DNA from 2 places in the Kocuria arenosa genome. Region 1 is predicted to be linked to the other one. Evidence: riboswitches for the same ligand, from Rfam matches in the RefSeq annotation. Region 1 holds a riboswitch; the other holds the start of a gene.
What was found. Region 1 has a riboswitch for cyclic di-AMP ahead of ACFYE3_RS15195 (NlpC/P60 family protein). Riboswitches for the same ligand answer to the same signal wherever they lie in the genome.
Positions count from the first base shown of each region.

Region 1 (7,220 bases):
GTCTCGTGCAGGGCCGCCGTGGCGAAGTCGCCGACTGCCGTGTAGCCCATGCGCTCCATGGCGGAGGTGACGTCGGGGAACAGGTAGAAGGTCGACTGCGGTACGGCGACGTGCATGCCAGGAGTGGCGTTCACGAGCTCACAGGCGGCGTCCCGGCGCTCGCGCAGGACGTCGAGCATCTGCTGCACGGGTTCTTGCGTACCGCGGAGTGCTTCGATGCCGGCCCACTGCACGTAGTGCGTGGTGCAGGACTCGTCGTTGGTGTTGAGCGTGCTGAGCACCTTGGCGAGCTCGACCGGCGCGACGGCGCAGCCGAGGCGGGAACCGGTCATGGCGAACTTCTTGCTGAACGTGTAGAGGATGACGGTGCGCTCCGCCATGCCGGGGAGTGACGCGATCGAGCTCGAGACCCCCTCGTAGCGCGTCTCGAAGTAGGCCTCGTCGGAGAGCACCCAGAGGTTGTGCTCCTGGGCGAGCTGCGCGACGGCCTCGCGCTCGGCCGCCGTCGACTCGGCCGAGATGGGGTTCTGCAGGTCGTTGTAGATGATGGCGACCGTGTTCGGGGTGATCGACGCGCGGACCTGGTCGAGGTCGATCGCGAAGCCCTCCGGCGTGGGGAGGTAGCGGTAGGGCACGGCCGTGCCACCGAGGTACTCGATCTGCGACTCGTAGATCGGGAAGCCGGGGTTCGGGTAGAGCACCTCCTCGCCGGGGTTCATGACCGCCTGCAGGAACTTCGTGATGACGGGCTTGCCGCCCGTCATCACGACGACGTTGTCGGGCGTGAGGTCGATGCCACGACGCGAGCCGAGGTCCTCGGCGAGGGCCTCGCGCAGCTGCGGGATGCCGGGGCCGGGGCAGTAGCCCGTGTAGCCGTCGGCGATCGCCCGGTTCATCGCCTCGACGATGTGCGGGGCCGTCGGGATGTTGATGTCGCCGAGGTGGAAGGGGTACACGCGGTTCCCCTCCGCCTTCCAGGCGGCAGCAGCCTGGGCGACGCTGAAGGCGGTTTCGGTGCCCAGCCGTTCGAGCCGGTGCGCGAGTTGCCGCATGCTGTTCCACTCCTCGTCGAGTTGGCGATAGATCCTCCTACGGATCCGAACTGAGCATACGACTCATATATCAGTCTGGGAAGGGCAGTCCCCGGATGGATTTTCACAGTGCACGTCGCCGCGAGGTTTCCCACGTCCAGTGGTCCTCCCCGTGGGATTCAGGAGCGCGGTTCCCGGCCGGACGGTCGGGAACCGCACTCCCTGCTCATGTGCGTGGGGTCAGCGCACGCGGATGTAGACGGGACCGGAGCCGACGTTGACGGTCTGGATGACCGTCTGGTTGCCGTTCCAGCCGCCGTGGACGGCCTTGCCGCCACCGATGTACACGGCGATGTGGGCGAAGCCCATGCCGCCGTTGGCGTAGTAGACCAGGTCACCGGGCTGGGCCTGGGCGGCGGAGACCCGGGTGCCGAGCTTCAGGTAGGAGGCCGGCCACCCGTGGTGGTTGATCCCGGCGGCGCGCAAGGACTTGGTGACCAGGGCGGTGCAGTCCTGGCCCACGCCGAGCTGGTTCCTGGCCGCGGCGGCGATGGTCGCGGCCTTGCCGGACTGGGACTGGATGCTGACGAGCTGCTGGGGGGCTGCGGCGGGGGCGGCCTGGGCCGGGGCCACGCTGCTGAGCGCCAAGGCGCCGCCTGCGACGGCCAGGATCGCGCTGCGCCCGGGACGGAACGAGCTCTGGGCGCGGTGACGGGGCGTGCGGGACTGGAAAATGGGCATGAGTGATGTCCTCCCTCTTGCCTGCGAGGTGAGCTGTCGGATGCGGGTGGGAGACACCCGGTCGCAGGGTGGGGGCCCTGACGACTTAACCCCTAGGTCCCGGGGGAGGGACCGTTCATGGTTCCCCCGCTTCTGCCGAGCGATGTGTTCTGGGGGCCCCGAGCACCGGCAGAATTCGGCGATGTGCACGGGGATACCGATCGGTGAGGCGGTCGGTACGGAGAGAACACTAATCGAAAAATAACGGGAAAGTCTCGTTTTGATCACGGGCGTGTCTCGGCTTCTGTGTCGGCCCGGCAGGGCACCTCCGCGCCCGGACAGCGTGGCTTGGTGAGGGGCACCGATGGAGATCCCCAGGGAGGCTTAAATCGAGACGAAAGTGGTCTTGACCTGGGCCTCTACCGAAGTCATGCCGGCGGCCGAGCACGCCCTTGCTCTGGAGTGGAGTGTCCGATGGCGACACCTGTGTCATGGCGCCATAGTTTGTCGGGAAAGCTCCACGAAGCCTTTGATTGTCGTCGTGAGCGGTCCCTTCCCCCAGGGCGGTAAGGACGATTCTTTTGTGCGTTCCGGGGTTCAGACATGAATTCACAAAAAGAAAGGACTGTGTTCGTGGTGATTCCTCGGCGTGGGTTGGTTTTCTTTGCGGACGCTTTTGGGGTACGCGCTTCACTCCAGCGAGTCAGCAGCGCTCCGTCGAAGGCGTTGCTTCGACGAGGGGCGAGGTGGCGGCGGCATGGTGGGGGTCCGGCTTCCCTCCGCAGGGTCCGCCGATGGTGGACACCGAGGATGCGGGCTTCCGTGCGAGTCACGGGGTCGGTACGGGCGGTACCAACAGCGCTCAGCGACAGATTGGCACCAACGGGTTCACCTCGTCGCCTCAGGCATGTGTGGCGGTGATGTTCTTGGCCGTACGCATCGGAATCGAAGCTGGACGCCGGCCTGCCGCGACCGAGAGGCGCCAAGTCGTACCCGGTGACCTTGACCTCCTCGCGGCCTCCACCAAGTGGTTCGAGGGGCAGGCCTCGGCGGAAGCAACACACGTCGGGGCGCAACTGCCCTCGGCCCCACGAATCCCGACCCGAGTCAATAACGTCATGCCCACTTACACCTGACCACACGGTGCCAGGGGTGCACGTGCTGGCCGGCACCCATGAACTGGCCGACATGGACACCCATCAGATCTCTGATCTGGTGACCGCTTTGCGCGATCATCTGCCCACGGTGGCCGAGCGTTTCTACGACGTGGTCATCGACACCCCGCCGGCGCTGTCGGGGCTGACCTTGGCCGGGTTGGTTGCTGCTGATGTGGTGGTGGCCGCGGTGGCATGTGAGGTGGAGGCCTTGGACCAGCTCACCCGGCTCACCGATGTGATCGAGGCCCGCCTGACCCGCCGGATCCGTCCTGGACCGGCGGTGTCCTGGGTGGTGCCCACCCGCTACGACGGGCGCCGGACCCTGGATAAGGAGGTAGTGGAGATGCTCGAGCAGATGCATCCGGGCAAGGTCACTGCACCGGTGCGCGAGGCGGTGTCCGTGCGTGATGCCTACACGGCCGGGATGCCGGTGTCCGTCTACGACCCGTCCTCCAAGGTCGCCGCCGACTACCGGGCGGCTGTGTCTCCGATCATCTCAGCCAGCACAGGAGCTCGAGTCTGATGCCGGCGCGGAAGTCTCTCAAAGATCGCAACAAGGCCGCCATCTCCCGACCCATCGAAGAACCCGTGGTCGAACCTGCTCCTGAGATAGTTCCCGGACCTGCCGCTGCCCCTGTAGCGGAAGCACCGGAGCAGTCGGCGGGTGAGCGGCCCGCCGCGCCATCCGTCGCCGCTGAGTCGACCGAGGAGCCGGCTGTGACCGTGCGTGGCGGTAGCGGCCTGCGCCGACCTCAAACCCTTCCGGCCGGCACGGCCCGGCTGGGTCTGTATCTACGTCACGGCACCCTGGAGGGGGCGAAGTCGGCCTATGTGGCCGATCCGGATACTCTCAGCACTCCGCCCACCAGCTTCGCCCGCTGGATCGCCACCGCCCTGGACACTCATACGCGGCGCACCCCGGCCGAGCGGGCGCAGCTGGCCGAGGCCCATCCTGATCCGGAAGAAGGCAACCGCGAGGTCCACCGCGCCTCCATCCTGCCTGTGGACACCATCTCGAAGATGGAGGAGACCACCGGCATCGACCGCCGCGCCGGGCGCATGCAGTCTGTGAGTCAACTGGCAGCCGAAGCCCTGCGCATCGCCATCCAAGAGGCCACCCAGCGCAACGGCGGGAGTCTGCCGGTGCCCCCGAAGCGGCTGCCCAATAAGACCTGTTCTCAAAACCTGATCTGTCGTTGCCCACTCGTTTGTGAGTGGTTCACTGTGCCTGCATGACGACGAGGACGCAGTCGTGGATGGTCGATGACCGTCTGTGGGAGCTGATCGCCCCGCTGATCCCGCCCCAGCCACCGCCACGAGGCCCCGGTGGCAGACCCAGGATTGAGGACCGGGCGGCCTTGGAGGGGATCCTGTTCGTGCTCCACACCGGGTGCCGGTGGCGGGACCTGCCCCCGGCCCTGGGGTGCGGATCCGGGCACACCGCCGGGCGCCGGCTGCGCGCCTGGCAGGAGGCCGGGGTGTGGGAGAAGCTGCACCGAGCCGTGCTCGAGGAGCTCTCCGAGGAGGAGATCCTCGAATGGTCCCGGGCCAGCATCGACGCGGTGTCCGTACGTGCCAAAAGGGGGGTGAGCTGACCGGCCCCAACCCCACTGACCGCGGGAAACCGGGCACGAAGTACCACCTGCTCACCTACGCGGCCGGCCTGCCACTGCACGTCCTGGCCTCAGCAGCCAACGTCCACGACAGCAAACTCTTCGAGCCACTGCTGGAGACCAACCCGAGTGTGCGCGGCCGACGCGGTCGTCCGGGGCGGCCCCGCCGCCGGCCGGAGAAACTGCACGCGGACAAGGGATACGACTACCCAAGGTGCCGCCGCTACCTGCACCGGCGGGGCATCAAAGTTCGGATCGCCCGACGCGGGATCGAGGCCAAGACCCACCTGGGTCGGCACCGCTGGGTCGTGGAACGCACCATCTCCTGGGTGCTGCGCTTCAAGCGCCTCGGGATCCGCTACGACCGCACCGAAGCCACTCTGCTGCCCCTGCTTCTGCTCGCTGTCACGCTCATCAACCTCCGTCGACTGCGTAAGGCAACGGAGTTATGAGACCATGTCTAAGCCCACCCGCTGACACAGCAAGTGAGTTCCATCAGCGCATGCATTGCGCCTAGTGAAAGCCTTACATGCAGTGCCTATATTCAATGAGTCGCTTCTTGTGACGGCCGGGTTTCGCCTCCCCGCCGGGGTGTGAGGTCGGGCAGAAGGACGTGCCCATGATGGTCATCGGGACGATCCGGCCCCATGAGGTCAAGGAAATCGAAGCCGAAGGCGCGGACTACGACCAGGCTCGGCAGAAGCTGTTGACCACCATTCCTGATGGCTACACGCTGCTGAACGTGCGCCGAGGGTAAGGCGATCGCCACCCCGCCTGAGGGACGGGGTGGCGATCGTCTTCAGCGGTGTTGCAACCTTCCAATTGCTACCGGGGATCTCCGCGGGGAGATCGGTGCGTGTTAGGGGATGACGGTGATGTTCGCGGCTTGGGGGCCTTTGGGGCCGGACTGGGTTTCGAACTCCACGTGGTCGCCCTCATTGAGGGAGCGGAACCCGCTGGAGGCGATGGCGGAGTAGTGGGCGAACACGTCCTTGGAGCCGTCGTCGGGGGTGATGAAGCCGAAGCCCTTGTCGGCGTTGAACCACTTGACCACACCAGTAGTCATATCTTCTACCTACTTCTGTTCTGCGAACTGTCGAGCCACCCCCGAGGTTCGGAGGGCTCGTGCACGTCAGGGACGTACGGTGTCCACCCTGGCAGAAAGGACCGTCCTCGGACAGGGGCTGATCGCATGCGACGCATGGATCACCTGCTCCGGGGGTGTCAGTGATACCACGTTGCCTGCTGTGCTCACCGGGTGGGTGGTCTCGGGCCGGCTCACCGGTCCTGTCACCGGGGTCGCACCGCCGGCGGGGGAGGGGCGGGGACGGGGACGGACTCTCACGTGTCCCGCCTTGATTCCGGAGTGCTGGTGCGAGGAGGTCAGGAAGATGACGCCTGATAGAGCCTGTGACCCATCTCCGCCACGGTGGGTGGTTGCCCCCGGACGCACGACCGGAGGGCTGGCTCGGTGCCCGCTCAGTGCTCCCCGCGGGATGTGGTCATCGTGTGACCGGCCACCCTGACCCGGTCGCACACCCAATGCCGTGCCCTGGTGCCGGGCAATCGCTGGTGCGGTGGCGGAGACTGGGGTCGTCCCCCTCCCGCCTCACCTACTGGAGAACAGATGGCACCTGCTCACACCACGATTCCGACCCGCCTGTTGCCGGCCACATTGCGGCCCGTCCCGGCCACCACGCACTACGTGCTGGGCGCCTACACCGCCAGCCAGGAGGCCTATCCCGGGGCGGATCCGGCCCAGTGCCTGGAACTGCTGTTGGAGGGCACCGTGGTCGCGGTCGTCACCGAGGGCGATGGGGCCCCGGAGCAGCTGAGGGTCCGGGGGGCGACCGAGCAGGAGTGCCAGGTGCGCGAGGAGCAGTTGGCGGCGTGGATTGGGGACTTCACCCGGGCCGGGCTGAGCTATCAGGAGCTCATCGGCGGACGTCTCTACGAGGTTCCCTACGACCGGGAGCTGGTGGCCATCGCTTTGCTGGCCGAAGCGGAGCTCACCGCAATCTTCGCCCAGGAGCCCGACCGGTACTACGCCGCCTCCCGCACCGCGGTGGCGCGCCTGGACGTCCATCCCCTGGCCGGGTCCTCGGCGATGACCGATGAGCAGATCCGCGAGCAGCTGGCCGAGCACGGGCCCGGGGTCGTGTTCTGGTCCCCGGCCCAGCACGCCTGGATCAGCTGAGCACCCCCAGAGGGCGAGCTCACTTCCACAACACTTTCGCCGGTACCGGCACCCCGGCCCGCGGTGGCCCGCACGGGGAGCATTATCGAACAGAGTTTTTCGAGTGACCGGTGAGCGCCATGCGGGACATGCAGAAAGCCGGACCAGGGGTGGTGCCCGGCTTTCTGCGTGGGTGATGCATTCCGCCACAGCACCAGTGTGGAGCACCGTGAGGGTCACTGACCAGGTGGAGAAATGTTTGGGCTAAGGATTGGCGACTGCCTAGGCTGGGTACCGTAAGCATGCTTTGCAGCGCTGGTGAGTGCTTGTTCGTTGTTGCGATGTCCCTGTTGGGGGGCCGTGTCCGCCACGATCGAAACGAGGAAAGATCATGACTGTTCCCGCCGACCGGGCCACCTCTCACCGCTCACCGGTCCAGATCGCGGCCCTGCTTTACGGGGCCGTGTTCCTGCTCGTGGGTCTCGCCGGGTTCATCCCCGGGGTCACCACGAACTACGACCAG
Region 1 is NZ_JBHZTA010000009.1:106,226-113,445, forward strand. Features, by position in the region: gene ACFYE3_RS15190 (pyridoxal phosphate-dependent aminotransferase) at 1-1,052, opposite strand, end outside; gene ACFYE3_RS15195 (NlpC/P60 family protein) at 1,272-1,772, opposite strand; cyclic di-AMP (ydaO/yuaA leader) riboswitch at 1,778-1,963, opposite strand; gene ACFYE3_RS15200 (ParA family protein) at 2,910-3,431, shown strand; gene ACFYE3_RS15205 (hypothetical protein) at 3,626-4,144, shown strand; one part of gene ACFYE3_RS15210 (IS5 family transposase) at 4,141-4,489, shown strand; one part of gene ACFYE3_RS15210 (IS5 family transposase) at 4,489-4,973, shown strand; gene ACFYE3_RS15215 (hypothetical protein) at 5,141-5,278, shown strand; gene ACFYE3_RS15220 (cold-shock protein) at 5,381-5,587, opposite strand; gene ACFYE3_RS15225 (hypothetical protein) at 6,149-6,718, shown strand; gene ACFYE3_RS15230 (DUF4383 domain-containing protein) at 7,089-7,220, shown strand, end outside.

Region 2 (7,220 bases), on a different contig from region 1:
TCCCCGAACCGCTCGTGGCGGAGGTCGAGCGGCTGGTCCTGCTCACCCTCGGGCACCGGAACGCGGACGAGGACACCGTCGGAGCGGTGCTCCTGGACGCCGACCTCGCGGTGCTCGGCGCGGACCCGGCCGGCTACGCGGCCTACGTGGCGGGTGTGCGGGAGGAGTACGCGCACGTGCCCGGCCCACTGTTCGCGCAGGCCCGGCTGCGCGTGCTGGAGGACCTCCAGGGCCGGCACCCGCTGTTCCGGACCGCCGCGGCCCAGCGCCGCTGGGGTCCGGCGGCGGCCCGCAACCTCGAGGCCGAGATCGGCCGGCTGCGCGTCGCCGTCGCAGGGCCCCCCGACGGCCTGCCGGCGGACGCCGAGGTGCTGACCATCACCGCCGTGTGCCTGTGGGACGACGACGGGGCGCTGCTGACGGTGCGCAAGCGCGGCACGGAGCGCTTCATGCTGGTGGGCGGCAAGCTGGACCCGGGCGAGTCCCCGGCGGCGGCGGCCGTGCGGGAGACGGCGGAGGAGGTCGGCCTGCGGCTGGACACCGCTCAGCTGCGCCCGCTCGGGGTGTTCGTGGCGCCGGCCGCGAACGAGGCCGGTGCGTGGGTGCGCTGCACGGTGTTCACGGCGCCCCTGACGGGGCGGCCCGTGCCGCTCGCGGAGATCCAGGAGCTGCGCTGGCAGCCGGTGGACGAGGACTCCCCCGGCGCGCTCCCCGCGGATCTCGCCCCGCTGCTGCGGGACCACGTCATTCCGGCGCTGCGCCGCGCTCCAGGGGGTCCGCGGTCCCGGCCGAGACGTGCCGCCTCCGGTGGAGCAGGATCCCGGTGACCAGGCCGAGCACGATCCCGATGCCGCCGAGGACGGACAGCCACATCGCCGCGTGGCCCACGAACGCGGCCACGACGAAACCGGCCACGATGCCGGGCACGGCGCCGGCGATCATGCCGTAGGCCATGTAGGCGAACTCGCGATCGAGGCTCGTGCGGGCGTTGCGGCTGAAGTCGGTGGACATGGGCCCAGTCTATCGGCCACCGGCAGGGCGCCGTGGCGACCGGCGCGGTGGACGCCGGGACGACAGCGGGTGCGCGGTTCCCGTCTGGCCGACCAGGAACCGCGCACCCGAAGCGGTGCTCTCGCGTGCGGTCAGCGCACGCGGACGAAGACGGGGCCGGAGCCCACGTTGACGCCGGAGATGGCGGTGGTACCGCCGTTCCAGCCGCCGTGGACGGCCTTGCCGCCACCGATGTAGACCGCGATGTGAGCCGCGCCCATGCCGCCGTCGGCGTAGTAGACGAGGTCGCCGGGCTGCGCCTGGCCGGCGGAGACCTGCGAGCCGAGGCTCAGGTAGGAGGCCGGCCAGCCGTGGTGGTTGATGCCGGCGGCGCGCAGGGCGTTCGTGACGAGCGCGGTGCAGTCCTGGCCCACACCGAGCTGACCCATGGCGGCGGAGGAGATGGTCGCGCCCTTGCCGGAGGCAGAGCTCTGCGGGCTGACGGTGCGCTCAGCGGCCGGAGCGGCCTGCACGGCGGGCTTGGGGGCCGCCTGGACGGCCGGCCTGGGAGCGGCGGCCGGGGCGGGAGCGGCGACGGGCCTCGGGGCCGGGGCCGCCTGGACGGCCGGCTTCGAGGCGGGAGCGGCGACGGGCTTCGGGGCCGGGGCCGCCTGGACGGCCTTCGGGGCCGGAGCGGCGACCGGGGCGGGAGCGGCGACGGCGGGCGCCGCGACGACCGGGGTCTCGGCCTTCTTCTGGGCCTTCTCAGGCCTGGTCTCGGTCTTCTTCGTGGCCTTCCGGTCCGCCTGCGTCTCGGCCTTGGTCACGTGGGCGACCGGCTCGAGGGACACGGTGGGTGCCGCGGTGGGAGTGGCTGCGGCGACGGCGGACAGCGGGGCGTCGGCAGCGGCGTCCTGGGCCGGGGCGGCCTGCACGGAGACGGTGGTGGCGAGGGCCAGGCCGGAGAAGGCGGCGACGGCGGCCACGGTGCGGGCCTTGCCGGAGAGGAGCGAGCCGATGCCGTTCGAGGGGGTCAGGTCACGAGTCATGAGAAGTTCAGACGACTTTCTTTCGGAGCCGGCCTGCCGGAGGGCGCGGATGACAGCACGGATCACCCCGGGCAGCGCACGGGGTGGGACCGGTGTCCGGCAGGAGTGCGTTCCGGGATCGGGAACGGCGGCCGGGCGAGCGGAGGGAGGACGGACGCCGTCCGGTCGGACAGCATGCACCACCGAGAACCGGGAGAGCGGGTCTCGGCGTGCCGGGGGGGGGTGATCAGGGGCCGCCCGCGACGAGCGGGATCGTCGCGGGCGGCGGACCGGATCAGAAGGTGTAGTAGCCGTCCAGCTGCATGGCGTTGACGGAGTGGACCTGGGTGCCCTGGGCCGGGTTGAGGGCGGAGATCATTTTGCCGCCGCCGATGTAGATGCCCACGTGCGCGCCGCCGTTCTGGGAGACGAGGTCGCCGGGCTGCGGGTTGGCGGTGGGGGTGCCCGCCGCGAACTGGGACCAGGTGGTGCGGGGCAGGTCGATGCCGTTCTGGGCGAAGACCCACTGGGTGAAGCCGGAGCAGTCCCAGGCGCCGTAGGCGGTGCCGCCGTAGACGTAGCCCGCACCCTGCGCCGACATCGCGGTGCCCACGACGCCGCCGGAGGAGGCCGGGGCGATCTCGGTGGTAGCGGTGGACTGCGGGGTCACGCTCGAGGTGGCGGCGGCCTGCTGCGGGGCCGGGGCCTCGTAGGCGGGAGCGGCGGGCTGCGCGGCGACCGGAGCCTGGTAGGTGTACGAGGAGTACTGGGCCAGCGAGGCCGGGGCTGAGTAGGCCGCGCCGGTCTCGACGGGGGCCTGGGCGAAGGCCTGGGCCGGGGCGACGGAGCCGATCATCGCGGCACCGGCAGCGGCGGCGATGGTGGTGTTGCGCACGGCGTGCGAGGTGGTCTCGGCACGGTGGCGGGCAGCGTTCAGCTTGAAAAGCGACATGGTTGAGTTCCTCCCTTTGCCTACGAGGTGAGCTGTCGGATTCGGGTGGGAGACACCCGGCCGCAGAACGCACGCGCTCTGACGACTTAACCCCAAGGACCCGGATACCGGGACCGAAATTGGTTCCCCCGCTTCTGCCAAGCAGTTTCTGTGTAGAGGCCACGGGCACCGGCAGAATTCGGCGATGTGCTCCGAGGGCGCCGATCCGACCAGTGATCGGCACGGGTTGAACAGTACATGACAGATTACGGAAGTGTCACGTTTTGATCACGACCGATAACGACCCTGCAACAGCCTGAGTCTCAATACCAGCTCATTAATCCATGGGATCTTATGAGTTCTCGAGTGTGACGAGCTGTGCAGGGCGTTCGGGGACCCGAGGAACCCGCGCCCCACCAGGGCGTCTCCGACTCCGCAGCCCCGGCCGGGCCGGACTGGCGAAAAGTACCTTGTGAATGTCCACACACTCGGATCGAGACGCTCGCCGGAGCGCTCCGAGGACACCCCACAGGCCTCCTCAGGGGCCGCGTCGCGGACGTGGCCGCAGCCGCCCTGCGGACGTCACCGGGGCGTCCGCCGGTCCCTCAGGGGGCGAGGACGCGGATCGCCGCGGCGGTGCGCAGGTCGACCTCCGCGGACCGCCCGGTGGCCGCCACCTCGATGCGCACGGTCTGGCCGTCCACCCGGGCTCGGACCTCCGCCCCGGTGAGCACTCCCACGTCGCTCAGCACGCCCAGGAGGTCGGCGTCCGCCTGGACCACCTCCGGCAGCAGCGCCACGGTGTGCGGCCCGTCCGGGTCGCGGCGGGCGGCGTCGAGCAGGGAGGGGTGTGCCGCGGCGGGGCTCTCCTCGACGCCGAGGGCTGCCAGACCCGGGATCGGCGTGCCGTACGGCGAGTATCGGGGGCTGTGCAACAGGTCCACCAACCGCCGCTCGACCTGTTCGCTCATCACGTGCTCCCACCGGCACGCCTCGTCGTGCACCTGGGCCAGGTCCAGGCCGATGACGTCGGCGAGCAGCCGCTCCGCCAGCCGGTGCTTGCGCATCACCTGCACGGCCCGCTCCCGGCCCGCCGGGGTGAGCAGCAACGACCGGTCCTGGCCCACCGTCAGCAGCCCGTCCCGCTCCATCCTGGACACCGTCTGCGAGACCGTGGGCCCGGAGTGGTCGAGGCGCTCGACGATCCGCGCCCGCATCGGCGTGATCCCCTCCTCCTCGAGCTCGAGGACGGTCCGCAGGTACATCTCCGTGGTGTCGATCAGCTCGCTCATGCCTCAGTCATCCTTCGTCCGGCCGTCCGGGCCCGGGGATCCCGCCCGGTCCGGTCTTCCCGCCCGAGCTTAGTGCGCGAGCCCAGCGACGGCCCGGACGGGAGGTGGCGCCCGCGGAGTCCGCGCCCAGCAGGTGGGGCAGAATGGGCCGAGGCGCAAGGCGCGAGCACCCCTTCGCGTCGGTCGCGCCCGCCGCACGTCACCCGCCGCACGTCACCCACGAGGGAGCGCCCGTTGCCCGCACACGTCACCATCCCCCAGCACCTGCTGCCCGCCGACGGCCGGTTCGGTGCCGGGCCCTCGAAGATCCGCCCGGCGCAGGTCGAGGCCGTCGCCCGCGCCGGCGCGGGCCTGCTCGGCACCTCCCACCGCCAGGCGCCGGTGCAGGAGCTCGTGGGCTCGGTGCGCGAGGGCCTCGCGCAGTTCCTCGGCCTCCCCGAGGGCCACGAGGTGCTCCTGGGCCTGGGCGGTGCCACCGCCTTCTGGGACGCGGCCGCCCTCGGGCTCGTCGAGCGGAAGGCCCAGCACCAGGTGTTCGGGGAGTTCGGGGCGAAGTTCGCCCAGGCCACCGGCGGCGCCCCGTTCCTGGAGGCCTCCTCGATCGTGGAGGCCGCCCCCGGCACCCGCCCGGAGGCCCGGGCCGAGGAGGGCGTGGACGTCTACGCGTGGCCCCAGAACGAGACCTCCACCGGGGTCGCCGCCCCCGTGGCCCGGCCCGCCGGGATCGCGGACGACGCGCTGGTGCTGGTGGACGCGACCTCGGCCGCGGGCGGGATGGCCGCGGAGGTGGCCGCGACGGACGTCTACTACTTCTCCCCGCAGAAGAACTTCGGCTCGGACGGCGGGCTGTGGCTGGGCGCGTTCTCCCCCGCCGCGATCGAGCGGATCGAGCGGATCGGCGCCTCCGGGCGGTGGATCCCGGACTTCCTGCGGCTCACCACGGCGCTGGAGAACTCCCGCAAGAACCAGACCTACAACACCCCGGCGCTGGCCACCCTGGTGCTGCTCGACGAGCAGGTCCGCTGGCTCAACGACCAGGGCGGCATGGCGTGGGCCGCGGCCCGCACGAAGACCTCCTCGGACCTGGTCTACGCGTGGGCCGAGGCCTCGTCCTTCGCGACCCCGTTCGTGGCCCGCCCGGAGGACCGCTCCACCGTGATCACCACCGTGGACTTCGACGACGCCGTGGACGCGGCCGGCGTCGCGGCGGTCCTGCGCGCCCACGGGGTGGTCGACGTCGAGCCCTACCGCAAGCTCGGGCGCAACCAGCTGCGGATCGCCACGTTCGTCTCCATCGAGCCCGACGACGTCGCCCGGCTCCTGGCCTGCGTGGACCACGTCGTCGAGCAGCTCCGCGGACGGCCCGCCCGCTAGCCGGACTCCTCGACGGCTGCGCGCTCCGCGCGCAGCCGGAGCCAGACGACGAAGCCGACCAGGGCTCCGCCGAGTCCCGCCGCCACGGCGACCCCCATGCCCCAGCGCGCACCGAGGGCGTCGGTGATCCAGCCGACGACCGGTGCCCCGATCGGGGTGCCACCCATGAAGATGGCCATGTAGAGGCTCATGACGCGTCCGCGCATCACCGGCGAGGTGGTGGACTGCACGTACGCGTTGGCGGTGGTCATGATCGTCAGCGAGGACAGTCCGCAGGGGATCAGCCACAGCGCGAACAGCGGGAGGGTGGGTGCCGTCGCCGCTCCCAGGCAGCTGAGGGCGAAGACGGCGCTACCCCCGTAGACGTAGCGCAGCCGGGCGCTGCGGCGCCGGGCCGAGAGCAGGGCCCCCGCCACCGTGCCGACCGCGAGGACCGAGTTGAGCAGCCCGAAGGTCTCCGGGCCCCGGCCGAACTCGGGGCCGGCCATGGCGGCCAGGAACACGGCGAAGTTCAGCCCGAAGGTGCCGATGAGGAAGATGGTGACCAGCACCGCCACGATGTCCGGTCGGCTGCCCACGTAGGCCAGTCCTTCCCGGATCTGGCCCCGTCCCCGGCCGGAGCGCGGCATCCCGCGCAGCTCGTCCGTGCGGATCGCGAGGACGGCGGCGAGCATGGCGCCGAAGGTCAGCGTGTTGAGGAGGAACACCCAGCCCGACCCGATCGAGGCCACGAGCACGCCCGCCACGGCGGGCCCGATCATCCGGGCGGTGTTGAACGAGGTCGCGTTCAGGGCCACGGCGTTGGAGAGGTAGGCGTCGTCGACCATCTCCGAGACGAAGGTCTGGCGCACGGGGGCGTCGAACGTGGAGACGACGCCCAGGGCGAGTGCGAAGCCGTAGACGTGCCACAGGGTGGCCGCGTCGGCCAGGACCAGCGCCCCGAGGCCGGCAGCCAGCACCGCCATGGCCGTCTGCGTCCACAGCAGCAGGCGCCGCCGGTCGAGGCGGTCCGCGAGCACGCCGGCCCAGGGCGCGAGGAAGAGCTGGGGCAGGAACTGCAGGGCCGTCACCACGCCCATGGCGGTGGCGTCGTGGTCCGAGAGCTCGTCGAAGACGAACCACGACTGGGCCGTGCGCTGCATCCACGTCCCGATGTTGGACACGAGCGCCCCCAGGAACCACAGCCGGTAGTTGCGGAACCGGAAGGACCGGAACATCCCGCGCGCGGGCTCCGGGGCGTCGTCCGTCCTCGCGGCCCCCGGCGGAGCGGTCAGGACCCCTCGCCCTCCTGCGGCGGGACGGGCCCGTCCTCGGCCGCGGAACGGTCGGCGGGCACCGGCTCGCCGCCGGAGCCCTCGGGTCCGCCGGCCGCGGCGTGCTCCGCGGCCTCGTCCTCGGCCCGGTCCTGCTCCTCCTGGGCCTTCTCCTCAGGGCTCACGCGGGCGGACCACGGGACCCACTCGGGCGCCAGCAGCGCGTCCTCCCCGGGCAGCAGGCCGACCTCGCAGACCGTCACCGCCTTGCTGCGCGGGGCGCGGGCCAGGCTCGCGAACCAGTTCCAGCCCTGATACCCGGGCAGCGTGCACTCGAAGAGGTGGACGACCA
Region 2 is NZ_JBHZTA010000004.1:257,030-264,249, forward strand. Features, by position in the region: gene ACFYE3_RS09530 (DUF4031 domain-containing protein) at 1-827, shown strand, start outside; gene ACFYE3_RS09535 (hypothetical protein) at 745-1,011, opposite strand; gene ACFYE3_RS09540 (C40 family peptidase) at 1,143-2,039, opposite strand; gene ACFYE3_RS09545 (C40 family peptidase) at 2,314-2,970, opposite strand; cyclic di-AMP (ydaO/yuaA leader) riboswitch at 2,976-3,124, opposite strand; gene ACFYE3_RS09550 (metal-dependent transcriptional regulator) at 3,555-4,241, opposite strand; gene serC (phosphoserine transaminase) at 4,476-5,615, shown strand; gene ACFYE3_RS09560 (MFS transporter) at 5,612-6,832, opposite strand; gene ACFYE3_RS09565 (DUF3027 domain-containing protein) at 6,886-7,220, opposite strand, start outside.
Region 2: it holds a riboswitch for cyclic di-AMP, as region 1 does, so the genes downstream of both, ACFYE3_RS09545 (C40 family peptidase) here and ACFYE3_RS15195 (NlpC/P60 family protein) in region 1, are expected to answer to the same signal.